4 regions of the Telluria sp. AIW5 genome follow, and region 1 is predicted to be linked to each of the others. Evidence: predicted binding sites of a transcription regulator. Region 1 holds the regulator's gene; each other region holds the start of a gene.
What was found. Region 1 encodes FNR, which switches genes on or off when oxygen is low (the NO sensors DNR and NnrR bind a similar motif). Its sites were predicted from a motif close to TTGATNNNNATCAA; they were not measured.

Region 1 (4,925 bases):
GATGGGCATGCAGGCGACCATGCTGGCTGCGTTCGGCCTGGCTGCCGATGGCGCGCTGTGGCGTAGCGTGGCTGCGCTCGGCGTGCTGGCCACGCTCGCGGCCTGGGCCGGGCTGCGGCAAGCGATCCTGGCGCCGCTGCGCGAAGCGACGGCCGCCGTGCATGCGCTGGCCGGCGGCGACCTGTTGCACCTGCCCGAGACGGGCCGCAGCGACGAGTTCGGCCGGCTGCTGCGCGCACTGCGCCAGCTGAACATCAATTTGCAGGCCATCGTCGGCGACGTGCGCAGCAACGTGCGCTCGATCGAGACCACGACGCGCGACATTGCCGCCGGCAACGTCGACCTCGCGGGACGCACCGAATCGCAGGCGGCCAGCCTCGAGCAGACTGTCGCCACCCTCGGGCAGGTGGCCGGCGCCGCCGGCCGCAATGCCGACAGCGCCCACCGCGCCGACGGCCTGGTGGGCGCGGCGGCAAGCGTGGCCGGCCGTGGCGGCGATGCGGTCGAACGGGTCGGCGCCACCATGGGCCAGATCAGCAGCTCGGCCGCGCGTATCGTCGACATCATCGGCCTGATCGACGGCATCGCGTTCCAGACGAATATCCTGGCGCTGAACGCGGCGGTCGAGGCCGCCCGCGCCGGCGAGCAGGGCCGCGGCTTCGCGGTCGTGGCCGGCGAAGTGCGCAGCCTGGCCCAGCGCTCGGCCGGCGCGGCGAAGGAAATCAAGGCCCTGATCGAGGATTCCGTGCAAAAGGTAGCGCAGGGCAATGCGCTGGTGGGCGAAGCCGGCCAGACCATGCGCGAGGTCGTCGCCTCGGTGCGGGACGCGGCCGGCATCATGCACGACATCACCCAGGCCAGCCGGGAGCAGGGCGGCGAAATCGGCGAAGTCAATGCCGCGATGGCGGAACTGGACGCGATCACGCGCCAGAATGCGACGCTGGTGGAACAGTCGGCGGCGGCCTCGCATAATGTGGCGGAAGAAGCGGCGCGCCTGTCGCAGGCGCTGTCGGTATTCAAGTTCGGGCGAGCGCCGGCCGCGATAGCGTGACGTTCGGGCACTCCGACCGGTGTGAATCGTTCGCCGATTCCGGCCTTCGGCCACCGGGTGCAGTGCCGGCCCTGCTTTACATCGTGGGCCCGCGGCCCGTGCCTTCTTCCCGCTCGATGCGTTCCTGGCAGGGCACGCAGGTGCGCACCGTCGGCGTGGCCAGCAGGCGTTGTTCGGGAATCTCGCAGCCGCAGGATTCGCAGATGCCGTAGCCGCCCGATTCGAGGCGGCCGATGGCGGCGTCGATCTCGTGCAGCAGGGCGGTTTCGTGGTCGGCGAAATGTTCTTCGTCGTGGGCGATCATTTCGGCGGTCGGGGCGTCGTCGTTCTGGACGAGGTGGGCGCGCGGCGAGATGACGGGCGGCTCGTCGCCCGAAGGATCGGCGTCCAGGCGGGCGCGCGCGGTGGCGAGTGCGGCTTCACGGGCCGCGCCGAGCCGCCTGGCGACTTCTTCGTGGAGGGATTGCGAGATGGGCATGCGGTTTCCTGGAATCAAATAGTGGGTGTTTTCAAAAAAGCAGCGTTGAAAATACTCTAGCCGATTCCGACGGATGCGCGCGCCAGCTTGGGCGGCGGCGTCATGGGCGCGGCGTGCCGGGGCAAGTGGAGGACCGCCTCAGGCCATCGGGCTGCACTGGTCGGTGCCGGCGGCGATCGCCTTCAGCCTGGCCGGCTCGAGCAGGACCACCTCGCGCTTGTCGACCTCGATCCAGCCCTGTTTCCTGAATCGCGACAGCAGGCGGCTGACGCTTTCGATCGTCAGGCCGAGATAATTGCCGATGTCCTCGCGCGACATGCGCAGGCCGAAGGCGGTCGGCGAATAGCCGCGCGCGGCGTAGCGGGCCGACAGGTTCACCAGGAACACCGCGAAGCGTTGCTCGGCGCGCATGTTGCCGAGCAAGAGCATGACGTTTTGCTCGCGCGTGATTTCACGGCTCATGATCCGGTGGAAGTGGCGCAGCAGGGCAGGGACCTGGCCGAACAGCTCTTCCAGGCGCGCGAACGGGATCTCGCATACCTCGCTGTCTTCCAGCGCCACCGCGTCGCACTGGTGGCGCTCGCCGCTGATGGCATCCATGCCGAGCAGTTCGCCGGCCATCTGGAAGCCGGTGATCTGCTGCTCGCCCGCGGCATTCACCTGGTAGGTCTTGAAGTGGCCGTAGCGCACCGCGTACAGGTTGCGAAACGGTTCGCCCATCGTGTACAGCCGCTCGTCGCGCGCGAGGCGCCGGCGCGCGCCGATGACCTGGTCGAGCCGGGTGATGTCGGCGGCGTCGAGTCCCATCGGCAGGCACAGCTGGTGCATGCTGCAGGCGCTGCAGCTGGCCTTGATGGCGCCGAGGCTGATCGGCGCTACGGCGGGAAGTGGGAGGGCCTGGCGCATGGGAATGGAGAAAGGAGTGGTCGCCCGATTATAGACGCTCGGCCGGATGCGCCGGGTTTCCTGATACTGCCGTGGATCGGGACGGCGGATAGATCGATCGCCAGGACGCGGCGACGGCCGACAGAGCGCGGCTGCGGTGCGACGTAGGGTGGGCATGCCCACGCGGAATGTCGCATCGTGTTTGCGGAACAGGTGCCGCGAACCACGCATCCGGACGCACTCCTGAATACGAGCCACGACACTGGAACCAGGCCAACGCTGCAGCGCGTTCCGCGTGGGCGTGCCCACCCTACGTTACGCGGCGGTCAACAAGTGCAGCGGCGGCCAGCAAGGTGCAGCGCCTGTCACAAAGGCGGCAATGCGGCGTCCTGGCCGATGCGGATCAAGCCGCGCAGGGTGAATTCTCCCGTGCCCAGCTCGGCATCGGAGGGCGGATTCGCCACCACACTGTCATCGGCGAACCTGACATGGTTCCACAAGGTCTCCGCAACGATCAGGCTTCCGACATTCCCCAGATGGTTGCCGTCGGAAACTGCCGCGGCCTCGGCAAGAATGTAGAACCACAGCGGCGTGGCCTTGTGAAAACCCGCGGCGATGAAACGCGCGCGGTTGGACGCGGGAACCGCAGCAAGAATCGTGTCTTCGGCCAGTCGCTCGCGGCCGGTCCGGCGGGCGACCGCCTGGCCGGTCGGCAGTCCGAGTAAATAACCCCGCAACAGGTTGCGAGCGGCAAGACGACCCATGATCGATTCGATCGGCATGCCGGCGGTATCGCGCAGCTTGCTCAATTCGGGACTGATCCGGCAATCGATTTTTCGTGCGGGATTCCGGCCGGCCGTGTCGCCCTGTTCGAAAAACCTGACCCAGTCGATGATCCAGTTGTTCGGCAGGGACGGGAACTGTTTATCCGGCCCGGGGAGTGGGGCAATGTCGCCGGACAAGGCGGTAAACGTAAACATGAAGTTGAAGGTCGCGGGAGCCAGTCCGCCTTCAGGCTTGAACGTGTCGTTGTAATCGTATTCCTGCCGTACCATCGAATGTCCAAAGCGATAGGCCGCGGCGGAAAATTCGACCGGCATGAAGAGCGCTGAAAGACCGTCGGCCCTCCAGGCGGACGGCCCGCCCGCCAGCACCTGTTCCACCACGGCCGGCGCGCAAATCCTGGGCAGGAAATCATGCAGCACCGCCCATTGGTAGCGCCGGCGCACGGCCATGCGTGCCTGCTCCGCAGTGAGCCCGTCCCGTTTCATGAGCGCGTTATGCGAGCGCAGGAAGGCGACATGCATCTGCGCCGTGATCAGGTTCTCGTCGTTGCGGGGATCGCCGATGATGGCCTTGCGATCGAGGTCCTGGTCTTCCTGGGGAGGGAGCCGCGGCAGGTCATGGTGGAGATCGGCGGTCTTGATCGGCCGGAACTCTTCAGGAACCTCGGTAACTTTTCCCATCACCATGTACCCATCGGAATCCGTCGTCCCTTCCGCACCGTCGAGCTTGTAGACGCTGTCGAGATCGAGCACGCCGGTGCGCCGGTTCACCAGGCTGTCCATCACCTGCTGCGGCGTCAATACCGGAAAATCCGGCAGTTTGATGACGTTGAAAATATCGGCCGGCTGGCCTTGCGCGTTGCGCTCGAATTCGGTCAGGGTGATGTCATGATCGATGAACTGGCCAGGCGGTTTTCGGGACTGGCCGCGAGGTCCCCGAACATGAATCCGAACCGGCCGGTTTCGCCTTCCGTCAACAGCGGGGTCGCAAGGGGTTCGCCATGATATCTCGCACGCATACAGGATTCCCACAAAGTTAAGTGCCGACGACTCGTTTGGAAGGAAATATCTTTGCAGCAGATAAATATCTGTTAGCCCAAAAGACAGTGCGAGCGGGCAACTGAATAAATAGTGTCACCGATAAAAACGACAATGAAGCCTTATCTGCGTTTCATGCAGGCCGGATAAAAAGGACGCAACAGTTAATCGGCATCCGTTCCCGCCCGATTGCCAATTGTGCGCGCCCTGAGCCATGCTAGATTCTGGACACCGCAGTCCACGAGGAGAGCACATGTTCGGCGTATCGGCGTTGGATCTGGCACGCTTCCAGTTCGCGTTCACGATGTCCTTCCACATCCTGTTCCCGGCGGTCACGATCGGCCTGGCCAGCTACCTGGCCGTCCTCGAGTTCTCCTGGCTGAGGACGAAGCGCCAGGTGTATGTCGACCTGTACCACTTCTGGCTCAAGATCTTCGCCGTCATGTTCGGCATGGGCGTGGTCTCCGGTATCGTGATGGCCTACCAGATCGGCACCAACTGGGCCTATATGTCCGAGTTCGCCGGCTCGATCATGGGGCCGGTGCTGGCCTACGAGGTGCTGACCGCCTTCTTCCTGGAAGCCGGCTTCCTCGGCGTGATGCTGTTCGGCTGGACCCGGGTCGGTCCGGGGCTGCATTTCTTCGCCACCTGCATGGTGGCCGCCGGCACGCTCGTGTCCGCCACCTGG
Region 2 (4,925 bases), 2.2 Mb from region 1:
GTCACGTACGCGGGCGAGCAACCGGTTGCGGGCGAGCGTCATTGCCCGCACGATGCTGTGCGGGCGTCTGATCATTATCAAGGCGGAAGTCATGGAGAGTCTTTGTGGCATTGGTGCAGAAGCCCGCAGTCTGTGCCTTTCGCCTTGCACGCTGTTTGACACAAATCAAAAACACAAATTGCGCGTGCCCCGTTTGCCTGCGAAGGTGTCCAGCCTGTTCGCTATGGCGGCTGCCGGCGCCCACGCAGGAGCACTGAGCGCGGACGCGCCTCCAGCCATTTGCGTAGTTCGAGACCGGCCAGCGCGACCGCAGCTGCGAGGCCGGCCGCAGCCAGCGATCCGGGCGGCGGTGGGGCCATGCGCAGCATGGCGGACGCTGCCGGCAGATAGATGGCCAGGGACAGTAGCAACAGTGCCCCCCCGGTGATCGCCCAAAACACCGGATTCGCGATCCTTAGCGTGCCGCCAACACCGCCGCGCTGACGGTTTGACATCAGCAGCGCGAGGTTGCACAGCACCAGCGCCGCGAAAACAATGGTGCGCGCTTCTGGCTGGGGAAGCTGCGCCAGCGCCCAGCCATACAGTGCGATCAGGATGGCCAACACCCATGTGCCCTGCAGCAGCGCAGCGGTGACTGCTGCGCGGCCGAACAACGCCTCGCCCGGCGCGCGCGGCGGACGACGCATCAGGTCTTTCTCGGGCGGCTCATTCTCGAAGGCCAGCGAACAGGCAGGATCGATGACCAGCTCTAAAAACACAATGTGGAGCGGGTACAGCATGACCGGCCAGCCCAGCAGCACCGGCAGCAGCGCCATGCCGGCGATGGGCACGTGCATCGCCATCACATAGCACATCGACTTGCGCATGTTGCCGAAGATCCGGCGGCCGGACGCAATCGCCTCGACCAGTGAAGCGAAGCGGTCGTCGAGCAGGGTCAGGTCGGCCGCCTCGCGCGCGACATCGGTACCGCGCCGTCCCATCGCAACACCGACATTGGCGGCGCGCAGGGCCGGGGCGTCGTTGACCCCGTCCCCCGTCATGGCCACAATGGCGCCCCCACGCTGCAATGCCTGCACGATGTCGAGCTTCTGCTGTGGCGCAATGCGCGCGCAGACGTCGATGCCCTCGAGGCGGCGCGCTAGCATGTCGCCGTCGAGTGCCGCGATCTGGATGCCCGTGAGCGTCCCCCCGCTGCCGATACCGGCCTGGCGGGCGATCGCGCGGGCGGTTGCTGGATGGTCGCCGGTGATCATCACGATGCGCAGGCCGGCTTCCCTGCACGACGCCACGGCGGCAGGGATGTCTGCACGCAAGGGATCGGCCAGCGCCGCCAGGCCGAGCAGTTCGAATTCGAAAGCGGCGGGATCGTCCGGCCAGGTGCCCGTCGCGGCACGCGCACGCGCCACTGCCAACACCCGCAGCCCCGCCCCGGCCATTTGCGCCGCGGCCGCCAGCGCTTCCTGGCGCAGGGCGGCGTCGGCGCCGCTCAAAGCGATGACCGTTTCAGGCGCCCCCTTGGCCGCTACCAGGACCCTGTTGTCGCCACAATCCCACACATGGATCAGGGCTGGTCGCTGGGGAGTAAGGCCGTATTCATGCACCAGCGACCAGCCGCCCGGGACGGCGCCAGCGTCAGGCAATGCATCGGTAGCCAGGCGCCAGAATGCAGCCTCCATAGGATCGCTACCGAGCTCGCGGCTGGCCCGCAGTGCATGGAAGAGCACTTCGCGGTGCGCCGCCGGCATCGGGGCGCCAAGCCCTGGATCGTGACCGACGCCCGCCTGCCAGATCCGGGCGACGGCCATACGATTTTCGGTCAGGGTACCGGTTTTGTCGACGCACAGCACCGAGGTCGATCCCAGGATTTCGATCGCTGCAAGGTGGCGTGTCAGCACTTGGCTGCGCGCCAGGCGCCACGCGCCGATGGCGGGAAAGACAGTGAGGATGACCGGGAATTCTTCTGGAAGCATCGACATGGACAGGGCGATGCCGGCAAGCAGCGCCGGCACCGGGTCGCTGCCACGCATGAGGAGCAGACCTACCAGCAGGGCGCTGACTGCACCACCCAGTAGCGCCAAACGGCGCGCCAGCCGCGCGGTTTCACGCTGCAGGTTTCCGGGCGGTGCCGCGATCCGGCCGAGCGCCATACCAATGCGCCCGATCTCGCTGCGTGAGCCCGTGGCACCGACCCGCGCCAGCCCATGCCCCTGCACCACGAGAGTGCCGGAATAGACCCAGGGAAGGTCAGCGCCGCCCGGGGGCGCCGGAGCGCTGCCTTGGGGCGCGGCCAGCTTGCTGACGGGGACCGACTCCCCTGTCAGCAGGGATTCATCGACCATCAGGCCGACCGCCGCCAGGAGCAGCGCATCGGCGGGCACGCGGTCGCCCTCGCCCACTTCAACCAGGTCCCCCTCGACCAGCTCCCTCGCTGGGAGACGCTGCGCCTGGCCATCGCGCCGCACCAGCGCGGTCGGCGAACTCAGGTCGCGCAGTGCCTGCAACGCGCGTTCGGTACGTCCTTCCTGGAACAGGGTCATAAAGAGCATCAGGACAACCATGCCGAGCAGGAACGCGCCCTCGCGCGCTTCGCCCAGCAGCAGGTACAGCATGGCCGCGCCAGCCAGCAAGAGATACATCGGCTCGCGCGCGGCGCCTGCGGCGATCTGCAGCCAGCGCCGCCCGCCGGCGTCCGGCAGGCAATTGGGGCCGTCCCGCGCGAGGCGTCGCGCGGCCTCATCGCTGTCCAGTCCGTGCGGACCGATTCCCGGAGCGCCCGGCCTCATGTGCCCCCTGGCCGGCCGTCGCGCGCGATTGAAGCGAAGCAGCGACGCCGCCCAGCGTTGCCCGTCACCAAATACCTCTTGTCCATCGGCGCTCCCAGGTAGTCCCAGCGTCATGCGGGCTTGTTTGACTGTAAGCGGGTCGCAAGCTGGATGTCACGGCGGGCATTTGATTTGAATCAAAAATCGGCAAAAGAACATCTCAGGCAGTCGCCATCCTGCAGAGCTGCTCCTATGTCGTCGATGCCATTGTCGGCTTGAGCCGGTCTTGCCTGATCCGCCACTTTGCCGGATACTGACCATTGGCCGCTCATGGTCCAGGGGGACGTATGAACGATCTGACGCTCCATGCCGCGATGCTTGCGCAGGCCAGGCCGCTGGCGAGCTGTTCAGGCTGCGCTGCCCGCAACCTGTGCCTGCCATCCGATGTCGACGTACGTGATGTTATCGGGTTAGACGGGCTAGTCGGGTATCGGCGGCGCCTGGCGCCCGACGAAGTCCTGTTCCGCAGGGACCAGTCTTTTGCGATGGTGTATGCGGTCCGCTTCGGCCATCTGAAATCGTCGCGGCCCGATCACCGGGGCCAGCCGCATGTCACCGCTTTCTACATGAGCGGCGATCTGATGGGGCTCGATGCGATCTACGCCGGACGACATGCCTCTACGATGTGCGCACTCGACGACTGCGAAGTGTGTGAAATTCCTTATGGCAGGCTTCAGGAAGCAATGCATGATTCTGCGCCTTTGATGCAGCGTTTCCATTCCGCCCTGAGCCACGAGATCGTACGCGAACAGGCGGTACTGCTGTACGCGAACATGAATGGGTCGGAGCGCCTTGCCAGCCTGCTGCTGGACCTGTCCTCGCGATATGTCGAGCGAGGCTATTCCGGGCGACGATTCCGCCTGCGCATGTCGCGCGCCGACATCGGCAACTACCTTGGACTGACGATCGAAAGTATCAGCCGCCTACTGGGGCGTTTCCGCAACGAGGGATGGATCGCCCTCGATAAGCGCGAGATTGAATTACTCAATTTTGAACGGCTGGAAGCGCTCCTGACGTCCGCTCCGCCGGAAGCAGGCAGTAGTCAGGAAAAAGGATGAGACGGCGCAAGTTCGATACGATTGCGGCCGTTTGATTTCGCCTGGTACATCGCGGCGTCCGCTGCAGCAAGCAAGGCACTGAATTCTGCATGTCCCTGATGCAGCGCCGCGATGCCGATACTGATCGTGCAGCTGACCGTCCCAGCCGGCGTTTCGAGCCGGATGTCGGCGACGGCCAGACGCATGCGCTCGGCGCAGGCAAGCGCATCTTCCTCCGTTGTCTCCGGCATGACGCAGACGAATTCTTCGCCCCTATCCGTCCAACATAGTCACTGGTCCTCAGCTGTGCTGCACAAACCCGGCTCACGGCGCACAACACCGTATCGCCGGCAGCATGGCCGAAGGTATCGTTGACGCGCTTGAAGTGATCGATATCGATCATGCCGATCGCCAGCGGGCGGCCGTAGCGCCTTGCCAGCGCAACGTCATGGTTAGCCAGCTCGACGAGGTAGCCGCGCGCCAGCACCCCGCTGAGGCTATCGTAGTGGGCCGCATGGGCCAGCGCCCGTTCGGCAAGGAAGGCGGCGCGCCGCCAGCGTCCTTGCACCAGCGCGACCGCCCCTGCCAAGGCCAATGTCACCAGGTAGACCAGCGTGCTGGCGGCAAACACCTGCTGCGGCAGTACTGCGGCACCGAGCCCAACGAATAGCAGCGACGGCAACAGCACGACCAGGAACAGGCGGTGCAGGCGTGGCTCGACCAAAGCAAGCGGAAACATCGCGCCGGTGATTGCAGGCAAGGCCAGCACCAGTCCGTGTGGCAGCAGCGCGGAGCTCAGGATCATCGCCCCCGTGTGCGTCACGTACACCAAACCGCAGCGCCAGGCAATCGGTATCCGGGCGCTCCATTCTACATAGCCAAGGGCTCCAACGAGTACCAGGGACAGGCGCAGCATCGCCGTCGTCCAGGCCGATTCCGGGGCGATCCAATAGTCCCATGCCGCAAACAGGACCACGGCGAGACCAAACACCGGGCCGAGTGCGGGCAACATGCCAGAGAGGCTGCGGTCGAGCGCGAGGCTGAACTCGCGTTCATCCTCAGGGTC
Region 3 (4,925 bases), 2.2 Mb from region 1:
CGGCCAGGGCTGCTGGGCGGGCGCAGTGCGCGCCTGGTCGTCACCATGGGGATGCCGGCACTGGCGTACCGGTGGCTGTACGGTGCCCACAGCATCAGGCTCATGCGCCGCAACATCCTCGGTTTCGCCGGCATCGCGCCGGTGTACAGCACAGTGGTGGGCGGCGCGGGCGAGCTTGGTGCTGCAGGCGTCGAGCGCTGGTGTACACGGCTGCACCGGATGGGCGTGGCCGCACGCTGATGCGGTCGGCGTCGCTCACATGGCCAGTACGTAGCTGCCTGGGGCCGGAGCGAGCCCGACCACGGGCGGGGGCGGTAAGGCCATCGGCCCCGCGTGCTCAGCCAGCCATGCTTCCCATGCAGGCCACCAGCTACCTTCGCGTTCCTCGACCTTGCGCTCCCAGCTGTCCGGATCGACGTAAGGCGCATCGTGCGCATGGGTTGCGACCTGGTAGCTGCGCCGCGGGGTCCCTGGCGGCGACACGACACCGGCGTTGTGCCCGCCCGAGGTCAACAGGAACGTCACCTCGGTGTCGGTCAAGGGCGCGATCTTGTACACCGAGCGCCAAGGCGCTACATGGTCGGTGCGTGTACCGACCGCGAATATCGGAACGCGGATGTCTGCAAGCGAGACGGGGCGGCCATCGACCAGGTAGCGCCCGCTCGCCAGTGCGTTTCTTAAAAAGAGCTTGCGCAGGTATTCCGAATGCATGCGGTAGGGCATGCGCGTGGCGTCCGTGTTCCACGAGGCTAGGTCATTGTCCTTGTCCGGGATGTCGAGCAGGTAGTGGCGCAGCCGTCGGGACCAGACCAGGTCGTTCGAGCGCAGAAGCTGGAAGGCACCCGCCATTTGGCGCGAGTCGAGGTAACCCTGCTGCCACATGGCCGCCTCCAGAAACCTGACCTCGCTATCGTCGATGAACAGGGACAGTTCGCCCGGCTCGGTAAAGTCGACCTGGGCCGCCAGCAAGCTGACGCTGGCCAGACGGGCGTCGCCGTCACGCGCCATGGCGGCGGCGGCAATCGCGAGCAGTGTCCCGCCCAGGCAATAGCCGCATGCGTTGACCCGGGGGGCACCGGTCTGCTCGGCGATAGCATCGATCGCGGCCATCACGCCAAGGCGGCGATAATCTTCCAGCGCCAGGTCACGATCCTCTGCCCCCGGGTTCTTCCAGGAGATCATGTAGACGGTATGCCCGCGCTCGACGAGGTAGCGCACAAGGGAATTCTGTGGCGAAAGATCAAGGATGTAGTATTTCATTATCCAGGCCGGCACAAACAGCAACGGCACTTCATGCACCGATGGGGTAGTTGGATCGTAGCGCAGCAGCTCGATCAGCCGGTTCGACAGCACGACCCTGCCTGGCGTGACCGCGACGTCGGTGCCAGGGACATAGGCGAGCGGCGGTCTGGTTTTTGCCAGCGTATTGCGCGTGTCGACGGCGGCGCGCAAGATCCCGTGCAGGAGGTTGCGCCCGCCGCTCGTCGCCGTAACCTGTTGCGCCGCGGGATTGGTCGCGACGAAATTCGACGGCGCGACCGCATCGAGCAGCTGGCGCGCCACGAAGGTGACGACATCGGTGTGATGTGGCGCGACGCCGGGCACTGCGCAAGTTGCGCGATGCCACCATTGCTGGGTCAGCAGGAAGCCCTGGCTGACGACGTTCCAGGGCCACGCATTCCAGGCCGGATCGGCGAAGCGCTTGTCCTGCGCCAGCGGCTGCAGGGGCTCGACGGCCTGCCTCCCGGCAGCCGCCGCGCCGTATTCAAGCCAGTGCTGGATGCTGGACTGCGCCAACAGGGCAAGTTCCATCTGTTTGTCCGGCGAAAGGGCAAGGTGGCTGGCCCAGTCCTGCCAGGCTAGCGCCAGCGCCGCCGGCGACACGTGTGCGGTAAATTGCCCGAGCCAGGCGTTCAGGGCCAGGTCGGCCGAGCGCTGCGCCGTGTCCCATTCGGGCCCGGCCGCGTGGCGCCCGCCTTGCCAGGTACTGCCTTCACGCCGCAATTCGCTCGCCGGGATATCCCTGAGAGGGGCGTCCATGGCTCAGTGCGCAATGAGCAGCGGTACGCGGGCGCGCTCCAGCAGCTCTCGCGTGACACCCCCGAGCGCCCATTCGCGGTACCGGCTGTGGCCGTAGGCGCCAGTGACCATGAGTCCGGCGCCAGAATCGCGTGCCAGTGCCATCAATGCTTCGCCCTCGGTCGAGGTAGTACGTTCACGAATTACCTCGACGTGCACCCCGTGGCGAGCAAGGTATAGGGCCATGTCGGCGCCGGGCTGCTCGCCGTGCAGCCCGGAACGCTCATCGGGGTTGATGAGGACGAGCTGGACGCTCTCGGCGCGCTGTAGCAGCGGCAATGCGGCGGTAATGGCGCGGATCGCCGGCATGCCGCCGTCCCAGCCGACTACCACGCTACCCGGGATCGCGGCCTTGTTGTAGTCGTGCGGAATGACGAGTACCGGACGGACGCCGTGCAGCGCGACGTATTGCGGGAGATGGGCCACGTGTCCCGGCAGACCAGGCGCGGCCGCGGTGGGGTTGTCCTGGCTGAGCACGACGAGGTCGGTGTAGCGTGATTCCAGAAGCAATGCGTATCTGGCGTCGTCGTCTATTGCGTGCGTTTCGAACGATTCGACTCCGAGGCGCCCGGCATCGCGCCTGAACACGGCGAGACGCGCCTCGGCGGCATCCCGCAGGCCCTGGAAATCCGACTCCGGCATGGGCATCGGGGCGCCCATGGAACCCGTCAGCGTTGCGTAGTCGAGCCAGCTGATGCCGGTCGCGGCCGTACCGACCAGGTGGGCGCGATGGTCATTTGCGAGCAGGGCGGCAGCGCGCAGGCGGCTGTCCTGCCCTTCACGGCCATCGATGTAAACCGTAATCGTCTTATACATAATTTTCTTTCGGGAAAGTATGAACGGTCAGCCTGCCGTGAACATTTTGCATACCGGCTGATGGAAAGAACGGCATCGGACAACTGTAGGGCCTCTTGGCGCAGAACTGAGCATCGGATTTGATAGAAATCAAATACACCAGCAATTTGGAAAACGGCTGAGATGTTCGCCTCACTCCGCCTGCAGGGCCTTGAGCAAGGGCGGGTCGCGGCGGTAGATGTCCTCGGCGAACAAGGCGCGACCGTGGCGGTCCGTGATTGCGGTGGCATAGAACAACACAACCGGGACCGGCTCGGCGAGCGTCACTGTGCGGGTCGGGCCAGGACGCATTGCCGCGGCTACGCGATCGTCGTTCCACTTCACGGAGTCGGCCAGCACGAACTGCGCGAGCTCGGCCGGACGTTCAACGCGAATGCAACCGTGGCTCAGGTCGCGCCGGGCACGGTTGAAGAGCTCCTGTGACGACGTCGAATATGATGCGGTATAGATGGGGTCGCTTTCGAAGGGAGCCTCGGCGTTGAGGTCTCCCAGCAGTCGCAGGCGCTCGCGGAGCAGCTCCGCACCCGCATATGGGGTGCCGGGAAACGATCCCGGTCGGCCCGACAGCAGGCAGGGCCGGCCACTGCGGGGCTAGCCGGGCCAGTGCGCGGTACTGCGCCAGCGTGTCCTTGCCCCCCGATACAGCAGGATTGCAGGCGCGGCCGCGTCGAGGCGCAGAGAGTGCGGACCCGGTCTTGTCCCTTCTTGATCCGAATCAAACAAAAATCTGATCGCCGCCTACAGACTGATTTCAATCAGTTGAAGCATCCAGACCGGCGCGAAGGCCATGTTCCACAAAATACTTGTACCCACCGACGGATCAGCCCTGTCCGAGCACGCGGCGGCGGCGGCAGTGGCGCTTGCCCGCGGCAGTGGCGCTGAGATCGTCGCGCTGTCGGTTGCGCAGCAGCGGGATCCCTCGCACGCGCAGTTCGACGACGGCACGTCGACGGTGCAACGCGAGCGCGCCCTGAACGCGGCAGCGCAACGTGCCGGCCGGGTAACCCGGCTAGCCCAGGAAGCCGGCGTGCCACATAGCCTTGTCACTGCCATGGCTTCGTCGCAGCACGACGAAATTATCCGCGTGGCGCTCGAACTGCATTGCGACCTGATCTTCCTAGCCGCACACGGGCAGTGTGGGGTGACGAGGCTGATCGCGGGACGGATACCGCAGCTGGTGCTCGCCTATTCGCCCGTGCCCGTGATTCTGTACCGCGGCGGCGCCGAGACCGCCTAATCGTCAACGCCGGCAGCGCCGGCACACTTTGAGAGGTCTACCATGTACAAGCGAATCCTTTTGCCGACCGACGGTTCGGAGGCATCCCAGCGCGCCATCGTGGCGGGCGTCGACTTTGCCAAGAGTGTGGGAGCCGAGGTCGTCGCCATGACGGCGACGCCAGAATTCCATACGTTTACCACTGATGCCGCCATGCTGGAGCAGACCCCGGAGGATTACGCGCAAGCCAGCCGGGAACGCGGTCAGCGCATGCTCGACGAGGTGGCCACAGCCGCCCGCAATGCCGGCGTCACCTGCACCTGCATTGCGGTCGCTTCGGACAGTCCGTACGAGGCAATCATTTCTACCGCGCGCGAACATCAATGCGACCTCATCGTGATGGCATCTCATGGCCGCCGGGGAATCAAGGGCTTGCTGCTGGGCAGCGAAACGCAGAAGGTGCTCGTGCACAGCGCCATCCCGGTCATGGTGCATCGCTAGACGCCGGAATATTTTTAGGAACTCCATCATGTACAAACGCATTCTCATACCCACAGACGGTTCGTCCGTCTCCGGACTCGCGGCTGACGCTGCGATTGAACTGGCGCGGTCCTGCGGTAGCGGGATCGTGACGCTCTCCATTGTGGTCCCTGAGCCCGCTCTGCCGTACGTCGAAGGCGGCATAGTGCTCGACTCGGGCCAGCAGACCGAAGCTCTGCTGGAAAACGCCCACGGCTTCGTTGGCACTCTGGCCGAGCGCGCGCGGCGCTCGGGC
Region 4 (4,925 bases), 1.2 Mb from region 1:
TCCCCGCGTTCGAGCACGCCGGAGACTTCGCGCAGCGAAGCGAGCTGGGTCTGGGCCTCGGCCAGTTCGGCCTCGACCGCCGGATTTTTCTGGCGCGGCGCGAATTCGGCGTTCACGCTCTCGAGGCGCTTCTGCTTTTGTGTCAGCTGGGCGGCGCCGGCGTCGGCCTGCCTTTGCAAATCCCGCAGGCGCATCTTGCCGTAGGCCTGGAGCGCGGCCATCCCGAGGAAGAGCACCAGCAGCGAGGCCGCCATCGTGCGTGCCGAAAAAATCTTCTTTTGCTGCAGGAAGACCGGGTTGAACAGGTTGATCTGCTGGCTCACAGCACCGTCTCCTCGTGGCGCAGGGCGGCGCCGAGCGGTACCAGGAAGCGCTGCTGCAGGAGTTTGTCGGCCAACTCGGGCGCGCGTTCGAAGTCGAACAAGGTCGCGAGGTCGAGCGTATCGACCGGCGTGTAGAGGTTGCTCGACAGGTAGTCGTCGAGCCCGACGACCGGAGACGGCGCCAGCACCAGCTTGGCCACGCTGATGAAGGAGTACTGGCGCTCGAAGTTGTCGAGCGAGCGCTGCAGCTCGAGCGTGACGCGGTCGAACGCGGCGTTGCGGCGCTCGGCGTCCTCGTCGAGCAGCTGCGCGAGCGCGAGGTCGATGCGGCGCGCCAGGTAGAGTTCGCCGCGGTAGGAGACCGTCAGCAGGCCGCCTTCGTCGCAGAAGGAGAGCATCGCCACGCCGCGCCCGGGCGGCTCGACCAGGGCCGAGATATTCCTCTGCGCCATTTCCGGGATGTCGATCACGGCCAGCTCGACCTTGGCCGCGGTGAACAGCTTCTGGCGCGCCTCGATCACGCTGTTGCGCGCGGCGACGGCGAACATCGAATGCTGGGCGCGCACGGCGGCGTTCGGGTCGACCGGCAAATCGAGGACGTCGATGGTGGCGTCGTCCACGTGGAAGTCGAGCATGTCCTTCAGGCGCCAGCGCACCGCGGTCTTGAGCTCGTCGGGCGCGACATTGGGGGCGTCGACCGAGAGGATCTGGTATTCGCCCGCGGACAGCATGGTGATCGAGCGGTAGGCGTGGGCATGCAGTTCGTGGCCCGCTTTCTCCAGCAACTCGGCGGCGTTCTTGCCCGGATAAAAGACGGCCTGGCGCACCTGCGGCTTGATATCGGGCGCCGTTTGCATGCTGACGGCGGCCAGGCCGTCGCCTTGCAGCGCGATGGCCAGCCACCCTTCTCTTTTCTTTGCTTTTCTAAAAAAACGCATGCGGGCCGTTGTCGATATGGGGCGATCTCTGGTGTCTTGACCGTAGAAGATTGATTATATTCAAGATCGACATTTTCATCGAACTAAATCGACTGCGGCCACACTGGACGGCGCCGGGCGACACAGGCCGCAGCGGCGTCAGAAATACAACTCGCGCACGTAGATCACGGGGCTGCGGTGGCTGCCGAAGCTGACCCGGCCGGTCGTGCTCGGCAGCCAGGGCCAGCTGCTGTAGCGCAGGGTGACGCTGCCGCTGCGGGCCGCGCCGTTCTTGCGCTTGCCCGGTGCGCGCAGCCACAAGGTGCCGCCCTTTTGCTCTTTCATCAGGACCGGATTCGTGTCCGCCGCGCCGATGAGCGCCGCGCAGGTTTCGCCCGGGTCGAGGAAAGTCGCCGCAACGGCCGCGCAGGAGACCGGCTGTACCACGCCCGCGATGGCCTCGGCAAAGCCGGGATTGAAGAGCCAGCCCGCCGTGCCGAGGTAGTATTCGGCGCGCAGGTTCAGGGGCGTGCGCAGGGTATCGGTGCCGAGCGCGTTCGGCAGCTTCAGGCGGCCGTGCAGCACCAGGATGCCGCCCTCCTCGGAGTCCTCGACGTTCGAACTGATCGCGACCGCGACGGTGGCGGGGCCGCCGCCGGCGGCCAGCTGCGTGTCGCCGGCGGTGGCGCGCACGGCGATGGTGCGTGGATCGCCCACGGCCGGGCGCGGCGGCGTATCGACGTAAGGGCTCGCCAGCTTGAACGTCGCCGTCGCCTGCATCGGGTACGGCAGTGGCTTCGCGGCCGGATCGGCCGGCTTGGGCGGCGGCGCGATCGTCACCGGGGCGGTGCCCGTCGCGGTACCGAGCGCCGTCTCGGCCGGCTCGCCGCGCGCCTCCTTCACCGCACTCAGGGTGACGGTCCGGTACCAGTCGCCCGTGAAATTTTGTACCAGCTCGTTGCTGGCGTTGTAGGCCTCGACCGTGACCGTGAACGGCTGTTGCGAATACACGGCGCCCTTGTCGCCGGGGCAGTTCAGCGTGGCGGGAAGTACGGCCGGGCAATCGAAGCGGCCGCTGACGATGGTCTTGAAATAGGCCGGATAGAAGCGGCCGACCGCGACCGTGCTGCCCGGCGTCGGCACGCCCAGGTAGAGGTTGGACTTGCTCGCGTCGTCGGGATTGTCGGCGTCCACCAGGCCGGCCACGACATTGATGGCGCCGACCTCGCTCCAGGCCGCGTCGATGGTGGCGATGCCTTTGGTTTTGGTCCAGTCGGGCGCGCCTTGCGTCAGCTCGCCCAGGCTCACGAGTTTGACCGCTTCCGCATGGACAAGCTTGAGCGCCGACGGCACGTCCTCGTTGCCGAAATTCGGGGCGTAGCCGGCCGTGCCGGCCAGCAGCGCGCCGATCTCGACCTTCAAGGGCGCGCCCGCCGGGGCGAAGCCGGCGCCGTCCGGCGCCGTACTCTTCGGGTTGTCCAGCGCGCCGCTCCGGATGCTTTTGAAATCGATGCGCAGCGGCGCCACGACGAATTGCCGGGTCGAGGCGGTGGCGCCGCCCGCCAGCAGGCTGAGCGCGACCCTGCCGATGTCGTTGTAAGCGAAAGCCTGCTTCACCGACACCTCGTTTGCCGCGAACTTGACGGTGGTGCTTCCCGACCAGGCGGCCGGCAGCCCGGACGCGGCGCACACCGGAAGGGCGATGCCGGCATAGGTCGCGTTGACGCTGCCGCTGGCGGGATTGACGCAGTCGAGCGAGAACTGCATCGCTACGCTCGTCTCCTTGCTCTTGCTGGGCGCGGTCGGCAGGTCCCCGCTGATCGCGGTCAGGTAGATGTCGACGGACTGGCCGCCGACCATCGCGGCGCTGTATTCCTTGCAGGCCTGGCCGGCAGCGCCGACCTTGATGCCGGCCGTGCATTTGCTGTCGGTGAAGACGTAGCCGGTCGTGCCCGTGGCCGGGCCCGTGCCGGGCGTTACGGCCGCGGCGGCGGCCGTGCCCTTGTTCGAGGCCGTGTTATTGGCCGCATTGTCGTCGCCTGTGCCTTTCACGGTGACCGTGGTCGTCTTGTCGCCGGTACTCGTCACGGCGGCCGTGAGCGTGAGCGGCGCCGCATTGGTGTCGGGCGCCATGGCCGCGCGGTAGGTGCAGGTGACCTGCGCGCCATTGGCCACGCAGGTCCAGCCGGTGCCGCTGCCCGATACGTAGCTCATGCCATCGGGCAGCGCCTGGGTGACCGTGACCGGCCCGGCCTCGGTGTAGGGGCCGTTGTTGGTGACGGTGACGGTATAGACGGCATTGCGGCCGACCTGCAGCCCGCCCGGCCGCGCAATCGCGACCGACAGGTCCGATACCGGCACCGTCGGCACCACCAGGATCTCGGCATTCAGGAGCACCAGGTCCTGGCCGGTGCGGTAGGAGGTCGTCACGCGCGCATCTTGCCAGGACCAGATCAGGACCGAGGTATCGTAGGCGTCGAAGTCGATGCCGTAGGAAGCGCTGTCGCCGTTGATATTGCTTTTCGAATTGAACTGGTTGCCTTCCGGGTTGAGCGAGTCGGATACCTCGTTGCCCTCGAACAGCAGGCGCTCGCCATCCTGGGCCAGGGTCGGGTCGCCTTCCCAGGTGATGTGGCCGATGCGCGCCTTTTCCCTCACGGGCGTTGCGGTCCGGTTCCAGCGGAAATTGCTGGCACTGACGATCAGTTCGCTGTTCTGCAGGTAGCGGAAACCTTCGTACAGGTTCAGCACGCGTTCCGGTTCGGCCGGATTCGAATACACGACCAGCAGTGAAAAGCCGCCGAGCACGGCCTGCGAGTTGCACCACGGCTTCCCGTTCGACACCGTCAGGCCCGAGAAGCTGTAGGTGCCGGCGCCCTTTTTCTGGACGACTGTCGTCACGTCGGCCGCGCCGCCGAAGTAATTGAGGCCGCCGCCGACGGTGCTTGAGGTGTACTTGCGGCTGGCCGTCACCGACTTGCCCTCGAAGCTGACGGTGCTGTCGCTGGTGCCGGAGCCGGCCCAGTACAACTGCGCCGAGAGGACCGTCGCCCCCGACGGCAGCGACAGCTTCGCCGTGCGGTTGGTGCCCGCGGAACTGACCGTACAGGCACCGCTGGTGTTGCTCCTGGTGCGCAGCGAGACCTGGGTGCCTGCGAAGTTCACCCGGCCGTCGAAGGATTTCCAGAGCGTGATCGGCGTGTCGGCACGCGCCGCGCCCGCGGTGGCCAGCAATACCAGCGCCAGCAGCCGCAGGAAGACGGAGCGCAGGCTCATATCTGCACCTCGATCACGCGCCGTACGTAATCGGGATTGTTCCAGCTGGGCGGACAGGCGCCCTCCTTTGCCGGCGCGCAGGCGACCGCGCGGATGATCCAGCGCTCGAGGTTGGCGTCCGGGTCGGACGAGACCAGCTTGTCCGCCGGATCGCCCGCAATCCTGCACGAGACCGCGACCGTGAACCCCCGCAGCACCTCGCCTGCGAGGGCGACCGGATAGGTCTGGCCGTCCGCGCAGGCCTGGTCGCGCAGCCGGTGGAACAAGCCCCATTCGATACCGGCACGTGCCGCCTGCTGGGCGCGCACGCCCTGCTCGTCGAGCGCGATCCCCTGCTGCTGCTGCGTGAACAGGGTGACCAGGGCGACCCCGAGGCCGGCCAGCACCACCAGCAGGAAAATCGCGGTGA

Region 2: AC1MEM_RS03715 (cation-translocating P-type ATPase) is a predicted target of FNR. The motif match lies at 2,950-2,963, and genes of this name have one in related genera.
Region 3: AC1MEM_RS03680 (universal stress protein) is a predicted target of FNR. The motif match lies at 3,015-3,028, and genes of this name have one in related genera.
Region 4: AC1MEM_RS18595 (agglutinin biogenesis protein MshI) is a predicted target of FNR. The motif match lies at 1,312-1,325, and genes of this name have one in related genera.

What each region holds. Positions count from the first base shown of each region.
Region 1 covers NZ_CM155289.1:3,000,563-3,005,487, forward strand. The annotation lists gene AC1MEM_RS13295 (methyl-accepting chemotaxis protein) at 1-1,051, shown strand, start outside; gene AC1MEM_RS13300 (TraR/DksA family transcriptional regulator) at 1,128-1,529, opposite strand; gene fnr (fumarate/nitrate reduction transcriptional regulator Fnr) at 1,668-2,435, opposite strand; gene AC1MEM_RS13310 (peroxidase family protein) at 2,780-4,231, opposite strand; gene AC1MEM_RS13315 (cytochrome ubiquinol oxidase subunit I) at 4,491-4,925, shown strand, end outside.
Region 2 covers NZ_CM155289.1:834,558-839,482, reverse strand. The annotation lists gene AC1MEM_RS03720 (hypothetical protein) at 1-93, opposite strand, end outside; gene AC1MEM_RS03715 (cation-translocating P-type ATPase) at 222-2,783, opposite strand; gene AC1MEM_RS03710 (helix-turn-helix domain-containing protein) at 3,110-3,880, shown strand; partial or broken gene AC1MEM_RS03705 (GGDEF domain-containing protein) at 3,865-4,775, opposite strand.
Region 3 covers NZ_CM155289.1:829,229-834,153, forward strand. The annotation lists gene AC1MEM_RS03670 (NAD(P)H-dependent oxidoreductase) at 1-240, shown strand, start outside; gene AC1MEM_RS03675 (PHA/PHB synthase family protein) at 256-2,040, opposite strand; gene AC1MEM_RS03680 (universal stress protein) at 2,044-2,895, opposite strand; gene AC1MEM_RS03685 (hypothetical protein) at 3,058-3,357, shown strand; gene AC1MEM_RS03690 (universal stress protein) at 3,722-4,171, shown strand; gene AC1MEM_RS03695 (universal stress protein) at 4,214-4,651, shown strand; gene AC1MEM_RS03700 (universal stress protein) at 4,680-4,925, shown strand, end outside.
Region 4 covers NZ_CM155289.1:4,202,603-4,207,527, forward strand. The annotation lists gene AC1MEM_RS18590 (PilN domain-containing protein) at 1-323, opposite strand, end outside; gene AC1MEM_RS18595 (agglutinin biogenesis protein MshI) at 320-1,261, opposite strand; gene AC1MEM_RS18600 (hypothetical protein) at 1,400-4,516, opposite strand; gene AC1MEM_RS18605 (pilus assembly PilX N-terminal domain-containing protein) at 4,513-4,925, opposite strand, start outside.